Regions from separate parts of the Flavobacterium oryzicola genome, predicted to be linked through region 2. Evidence: riboswitches for the same ligand, from Rfam matches in the RefSeq annotation. Region 2 holds a riboswitch; the other holds the start of a gene.
The links. A riboswitch is a leader RNA that binds a small molecule or an ion and turns the genes downstream of it on or off. The one in region 2 is predicted to bind cobalamin.
Positions count from the first base shown of each region.

Region 1: it holds a riboswitch for cobalamin, as region 2 does, so the genes downstream of both, PQ463_RS13660 (TonB-dependent receptor plug domain-containing protein) here and PQ463_RS03985 (TonB-dependent receptor) in region 2, are expected to answer to the same signal.

Region 1 is NZ_CP117879.1:3,342,549-3,346,671, forward strand. Features, by position in the region: gene tnpA (IS200/IS605 family transposase) at 1-345, shown strand, start outside; gene PQ463_RS13650 (adenosylcobinamide-GDP ribazoletransferase) at 764-1,549, shown strand; gene cobC (alpha-ribazole phosphatase) at 1,534-2,067, shown strand; cobalamin riboswitch at 2,133-2,337, shown strand; gene PQ463_RS13660 (TonB-dependent receptor plug domain-containing protein) at 2,366-4,123, shown strand, end outside.
Region 2 is NZ_CP117879.1:913,875-917,997, reverse strand. Features, by position in the region: gene PQ463_RS03985 (TonB-dependent receptor) at 1-1,970, opposite strand, end outside; cobalamin riboswitch at 2,081-2,285, opposite strand; gene PQ463_RS03980 (porin family protein) at 2,393-3,040, opposite strand; gene PQ463_RS03975 (M4 family metallopeptidase) at 3,106-4,123, opposite strand, start outside.

The sequences.
Region 1 (4,123 bases), 2.4 Mb from region 2:
GTATGGCATCACATACAAGAAAATGCTTTAAAAAAGGAAATTTATCTTGACTTTATTAGTGGCCATTCTGATCATTGTCATTGTTTAATTTCACTGGGAAATAATCAAACTATACAAAAAACAATACAATTATTAAAAGGCGAATCTTCATATTGGATTAATAAAAATCAGTTAACTAAACATAAATTCGAATGGCAAGATGAGTATTTTGCTGTTTCAGTTTCAGAATCTATTGTAGATAAAGTTCGGGATTATATTAAAAATCAGGAAGAACATCATAAAAAGAAAACATTTCAAGAAGAATATGATGAATTTATGATCAAATTTGGGTTTAAGCATTTATGAAAAATTTGGCTAAAGCCTCATTCTTTGACATTTTCTCAACCTCCAGATAAATCTGGAGGCAATTCAAAAAAAGAGTACGATTAAATTTTGAAAAAGAAATACTAATAGATTTACAAATACAAACTGAATTGCCAACATCTTTAGATGTTGGTTTAATATTGACACCCAAAAAGGGCTTTAGCCAAATAGCCCTAGTCAAATGAAATATGACAAATTTTATAGTCAATTTTGAATGTAAGCAATCTCAAGAAAATTTGGCTAAAGCCTTTCTTAATACATATAAACAAACCAACATCTAAAGATGTTGGCAATTCATAGAAATCTTTTTTTTCAAAATTTTATTTTGAATTGCCTCCAGATTTATCTGGAGGTTATAAATTTGCTTCCAAAGAAGCTTTAGCCAAATAATCACAATCAAATGAAAAAAGAACTGCACATTTTCTTCACCTGTTTAATGTTTTACACCAGAATTCCGTGTCCAAAAAACATTACGCATCATCCAGATTATTTAAATAAAGCCACAAGATATTTTCCTTTTATTGGATGGATTGTTGGGAGTATTTCCTTTCTGACTTTTTATCTTTTTTCATTTTTTCTTTCAACAGAAATTGCTGTTATTTTAGCGATTATTGCTTCTATTTTAACAACAGGAGCTTTTCACGAAGACGGATTTGCCGATGTCTGTGATGGCTTTGGCGGAGGCTGGACTAAAGAAAAAATCTTGATGATTATGAAAGATAGTGCCATTGGTGCTTATGGAGCAATCGGATTGGTTTTACTTTTTTTATTAAAATTCAAATTGCTTTCAGAATCTATTTTACTTTTTACTAATAACATTTCACTAATTTTCCTTTTATTTATTTCCGCGCATTCTTTGAGTCGTCTGGCAGCAATCAGCATTATTTTTACACACGAATATTCTCGTGATGATGCTTCGAGCAAAAGCAAACCTATTGCCAAACAATACACTTGGAAAGAAATTTTTGGTTCTTTCTTTTTTGGATTAATTCCGCTGATTGTATTTTCTTATTTCAATTTGAAATTTCTTCTTGCTATAATTCCTGTTTTTATAACTCGATATTTTCTAGCGCGTTATTTTCAAAAATGGATTGACGGTTATACAGGAGATTGTCTTGGAGCGACACAACAGGTTTGTGAAGTGGTATTTTATTTAAGCATTTTATTTTTATGGAAATTTATTTAGTTCGCCATACCGAAACTGTCTGCGAAAAAGGAATCTGTTACGGGCAGTCAGACGTTGATATTGCTGAACCTTTTGATGAAATTTTTGGCAGAATTATTTCTAAACTTCCTTCTGAGGCAATTATCTTCTCAAGTCCGTTAAAGCGCTGTGTTATTTTAGCTAAACATATTCAAGAAAATATCAAAACTATTTCTTATCAGGAAGACGAACGCTTAAAAGAAATGAATTTTGGAGATTGGGAATTGAAAAGCTGGAACGATATTCCGTCTGAAGAACTCAATCCATGGATGGAAGATTTTGTAAACATAAAAGTTTCAAATGGAGAATCTTTTGTAGAACTGCATAAAAGAGTTGGTGACTTTTTATCTGAAACCATTTCAAAAATAAATCAGCCAATCGTTATTGTTGCTCATGCCGGAATCATCAGAAGTGTCTTATGCCATCAGAGTTCACTGCCATTAAAGGAAGCTTTCAATAATAAAGTTGATTTCGGAGAAGTTATAAAAATCGATTTTTAATGCAAATAATTTATAATTTTTCATGAAACGCAAAACAAATTTGAATAATCAATATTTTTAACTTTATCTTTGCAGCAAATTAAGGTTGTGTTTTTGATTTAAAAATACATTAAAAGGGAATCAAGTAAATTCTTGAGCTGTACCCGCAACTGTAAGCTAAGTTCAAAACGAATGCTTGCTGTTAACTACAAACCACTGTCACGCCTTGCGTGATGGGAAGGTAAACAGCAAGACGCAAGCCAGGAGACCTGCCTTTGTAACAATTTATCGAACTCTCGGGAAAAAGAGTGAAGAATTTATGACTTTAAAACGACTTTTTGCTTTTTGCTTATTTGTAATGTGTCAGATTATTTCGGCGCAAAACGATTCTATTACCAGTCTTAAAGAAGTATTGGTTTCAGACAAAAATTTAAAATCCTATTCGGTTTCACAATCTGTTTTAAAACTAAATGACTCTGTTATTAGTAAAAACGAAGCTCTTTTAACCGATTTATTAAACTTTAATTCTACGATTTACTTTAAAGAATATGGTCGCGGAATGTTATCTACGGTCGCTTTTAGAGGAACAACTTCTTCTCAAACAGCAGTAATTTGGAACGGAATAAACATCAATTCTCAAATGAACGGAAGCACCGATTTCAACACAATTTCGGGTTCAGATTATAATTCAATAAGTGTAAAAGCAGGTGGCGGAAGTGTTATTTACGGAAGTGGTGCAGTTGGAGGAACGGTGCATTTAAACAACGATTTGTTATTTTCTAATCGTTTTGAGAATAATTTAAGACTAGACTATGGCAGTTTTAATACGATTGGTATTAATTATAAAACTTCTATTTCTAACAAAAAATGGAGTGCTCAAATCGGACTTTCGAAAAATAGTTCGACTAACGATTATAAATATCTGAATCAGTACAACTGGAAAGGCGAACAGCGCTGGAATCAAAATGGGCAATATGATGTTATTACCCTAAGCGCCAATGCTGGTTATAAAATTAATGCCAAAAACATTCTAAGATTATACACCCAAAGCTCAAATACAGATAGAAATACTTCTTTAGTGTCCGAATCGGAAATGAAAAGTAAATATGTTAATGGTTTTAATAGAAACTTACTAGAATATGACGGTAACTTTGGGAAGTTTACAACCAATTTAAAAACCGCTTATATTTTCGAGAACTATCAGTATTATGCAGATAATTCGAGTAATATTTATACTTACGGAAAAACTGAAAGCTTTATCACAAAAGCAGATTTAGGATATCAATTATTCAAATCATTGCAAGTCAACGGAATTTTGGACTATAATCGAACGAAAGGATATGGTTCTGGTTTTGGTGATAATGTAAGAGAAATAAGTTCTGCAGCTTTACTTATTAAACAAGATGTTTCTGCTGACTGGAAAAATGAATTCGGTGTTCGCAAAGAATTTACGGACAATTATAAATCTCCTGTTTTGTTTTCCGTTGGTTCTTCTTATCAGTTTGGAAAACTATACAATTTGAAATTGAATGTATCACGAAATTTCAGGATTCCAACTTTTAATGATTTGTATTGGGAAGAAGGCGGAAATCCAAACTTAAAACCTGAAAGCTCTTATCAGGCTGAAATAGGAAATATTTTTACTTTTCAAAATTTTAATATATCGCAGACCTTTTATTACATGAAAATAAAAGATTTGTTGAGATGGGTTCCTGGAACAAATGGTATCTGGATGCCACAAAATACAGACAAGGTAAATAGCTATGGAGCTGAAACATTGTTGGGCTGGAAAAAAAGTTTTGGAAAAAACAACTTGACAGCAAATGCAACTTATGCTTATACAGTTTCGGAGAATGTTGAAACTAAAAAACAATTGTTTTTTGTTCCTTTCAATAAAGTAACGGCATCTGTTGCTTATTCAAGAAAAAACCTTTCTGCGTATTATCAATTTCTTTATAATGGCTTTGTCTATACACAATCTGACAACGATCCTGAGAAAATTGTTGATGCCTACAACGTATCAAACATTGGAATTGATTACGATTTTAAACTTTTATCATCTTTCAAAGTAGGATTT
Region 2 (4,123 bases):
AAAGCATTATTGACTTCAACCGTTCCGTTTAATCTGTAGTTTTTGAATGCGAAAGATTTCTGAACAGCCAAATCGTGTGTGTACCAAGGCTGAACTTCATTGACTTTGATATTATTGACATTTCCGTTGTAGCGTTTTCCGACATAAATAAAGCTGTAATTGAAGTTCCAAGATTCGTAGTTGGCATTTAAAATTCCAGATCCGCTATGCCAAGGCGTATACGGAATCTGATCTCCATAAGAAGACATTTCTAAACCTACAAACTTTGTAAAATCTTGGCTTTGAGAATAGGTATACGTTAAATTCGCATCAAGTTTTAGCTTATTAAAATGAGTTGCCATATTCAAAACCGTTTCGATTCCTTTTCCTTTCACCTGTCCGATATTGGTCATCATCCATCGAAATAAATTTCCGGTTGGAGCGGCAACAATTTTGTCTTTTGTATTGGTATAATAAGCATCTGCCTGAAAAGAAAATTTATCGAAAAAGCTTTCTCTTGTGGGGAAATTATATGTAAAACCAACATCGTACTGATTCATATATTCGGGTCTCAAAGTGCTCGAACCAATCATGGTATAATACAAATCATTGAAAGTTGGCATTCTGAAAATACGTTTGGCAAAAGCTCTTAAATTGAAATCGTATTTTTTAAAAGGTGTGTAACCCAAAAATATAGCGGGAGTAAATTCGGTTTTATTAGGAGCTTTGGCGTTGTACTTTACCTCTTCGATAATACGGGTTGCGAGTACATTTCCTAAAACTTTAAAACCTTCATATCGGTATGAAGTTGCGAGAGAAACAACCGCTGTATAACGTTGTGGAAAAGAGAATTGTGTTTGGATTCCTCTTCTTGTGGCATTTAATTTATTGTATTGAAAATCGGTTGACAGCGAAACATCCCAAGTGGGTAAAATGCTGTACATATTAACTGCCGAGAAATAGGCTTCTTGCTGGTAATAACTATCATCTGATTGTGCACCCTCAGTTACGGTTTCGCCTAAAACATTGGTAGTATCTCTTGCAATGTAATGCGTGTAATCGTAGGCAAATTTTCCTTTTAACTGGAATTTATATTTTTCTGAAACGTCTTTCGTTAAAGAAGACTGTCCGAAAAAATTCTTATCAAATTGTCTGAAACCGTCTTTAAACTTATTTTCTACAATGGCTCCTGGCGCGCCACGTTCAGAATCATAATAATATACTTTAGCGTCCCAAGTTCCTTTGTTTATTTTTCCATACAAACCAGATTCAAATCGGAAGGCTTCTATATCACTATTCCATCGTGTAGCTGTAGTATCGTAGGCAATGCTTCCGTCTTGATTTTTTCTTTTGTATCTAAATTTATACTGTCCGTTTGATTTGATGTATTCAGAACTTACGCTTAAACTCACTTTATCACTCAACTTTTGCTCCCATCTAAAAGAAGGATCGTGATAATTGACAGACATTGTTTTGTAACGAACCAGTAGATTTGTTTTTTTATTGCCTGTAAAAACAGGACGTTTGGTTCGCAAATAAATCGTGGAAGCTGATGCAAAGTCTTTCGCTGACTGGAAAATTTCGCTTTTCTGACCATTGTACATCGTAAGCGATTCCATGTCGTCAAGCGAATATTTTCCTAAATCGGTTACGCCGTTTTGGGCGTTTCCAAGCTGAATTCCGTCATAAAAAACACCAACATGATGCGTTCCCATATTTCGAACATCAACCGTTTTGAGTCCGCCGACTCCGCCATAATCTTTAATTTGAGTTCCGGCAAAATAGCGAAGCGCATCGGCAACATTATGACTGGAAAGATTTTCGAGCAGAACGCCCGAGAGACTTTGTACAGGAATCACTTCCTGATAAGGTTTTCCTTTTAGAATAACTTCTTTCAAAACCCGCGAACTGTCAGTCACTGCTTGGGAATGAAGCAAAAAAGGAATCAATAAAATAAAAGCTGCTAAAAGCGTTTTTTTACAATTATACATCACGATTTTATTAAATAAACTTTGCGTGATGCCGTAATTATATAACAGTAGTAATCCCGCTATGCAATAGCAGGTTATTCTCTTGTCATCAACTTCATACCACGAAAGTTTTAAACTATGTGATCGTGGCAGGTCTCCTGACTTATTCTATCTTTAAACGGCCTTCTCATCCCGCAAAGCGGAACAATGGCATTAATATGTTTAAAGACTTTGTGTAGAACTTACAGTAGCGGGTCTGTTCAGGATTTGCACCTGATTCCCTTTTAACTGCTTATTTCAGATTGAAAAAAGCAGACCAAAATCTGGCGCAAATATATGACGCAGGTATGGTGTCTGCAAATAAGAATTTGATTTTTTGGAAAAACAAAAAAACCACTCCTAAAAAAGAGTGGTTTTAAACAGTCATGAAGGTGTTACTAACTCTATTTAAAAAAATAACCGATCGTTATTTGAAAAACTTTATTCTTCATATCGCTGTTAATAATATAATTGGTGTTTGCTGTTACATCTTTAAACACATTGGTATAAGACAAATTATATCTTGCATCTGCATAAAACTTGTCTTTAAACTGATAACCCAATCCAAAATTTACAGAAGCATCTACTCCATTTGAATAATCTTTTAAATCCATTTTTTCATGGTTATCGTAACCTAAAAAATTGTCTTGGTATTTGTTGTTTGCTTTAAGCAAAATTCCGACTTGTGGTCCCGCCTGAATGCTTAAACCTTTCACTACATAATATTTCAACATTACAGGAATGTTTAAATAGTTTAAGGCAATAGTGCTTTTGTAATTTGAATTTTGCACTTCTGGATCAGAATAAGACAATTTCATTCCCTGCTGGCTATACAATAACTCTGGTTGTACCGAAAAGTTTTTTGCCAAAGGAATTTCTGCCATTAAACCTGCAGTAAATCCTGTTTTAGAAGATGAATCTAATTCGTTTTCATCAAATGATAGGCTCGAAATATTTAAACCTGCTTTTACGCCCAGTTTTACCTTTTCGGTTTGAGCCATTGCACTTGCGCACATTAACAGTGCACAGATTATTAGCTTTGATTTTTTCATCGTATTTTTTTGTTTTTAAGAAGAGCAGTTCTACATGAGAACTGCCGTTTCTATCTGTAAATTTGTTACTTTTTAATAATCTTAGCTGTGTACTTTTTACCTTGTACGGTACAATCTAAAATGTAAACTCCAGTAGTCAATTGACTTACATTTACACTTGATGGAACTGCACTGTAAGTTTTACTCCAAACCGCATTTCCTTCCATAGAATAAATTTTCATTTCAGCTTCGCCTTCTGCTTTTTCAGCCAAGAAAATGTTTACATTATCTGCCGCTGGATTTGGGAACACTCTGAAAGAATTTGTCAGTTTTCCAATAAGCAATCCTTTAGATTCAATTGGAGCAGACATGCTTGTACAGCCATGCGCATTGGTTACTTGAAGACTATAGCTTCCTTCCCAAATTGTAGCAACTGTTTTTTCGTTTGCATTTGGTAAAAGTCTTCCGTTTAAGTACCACTGGTAACCTTCAGCATCAGCAGAAGCTGTAATTTTATTTCCTTCTAATGCCTGAATCTCCGGAACTGTATTTTCAAGAACATTGATCGTAGTTGTAAAAATTTTACCTAATCCGTGTTCATTGTAAACTGTTACATAATACTCACCGCTTTCTGTAGTCGTGAAAGTTGGATCTGTAGAACCATCAAACCATTCGTATGCGGCATAGTTTCCTGGATTTAATACTACTTCTGGGCCGCAAACGTCACCGCTTGGAAGATTAGATTCGAAAGTATCAAATACTACTGTTACTTTTTCGGTAAGAGTGCATCCGTTTTCCAATGTTGCCGTTACGCTATAATCTCCTGCTTTATCAACATTGATCGAATTTGTGCTTTCACCTGAACTCCATTTGTATGAAGTCGCTTCTAACTCTCTAGCCACAAGATTTCTTTCTGCATCCAGATACACACTTTTACCTGCATAAGCATGGATAACAGACGTGTCAAACATTTTAAAATCTGATGGTACTCCTTGATATACATAATTCTTGATGTTATTATTTTGTTCAATAGCATCATTCTCCATTTTTGCATTAATGGCAAATACATGAGAATCTCCAGAATCATCTAATTTAGGCTGTTTG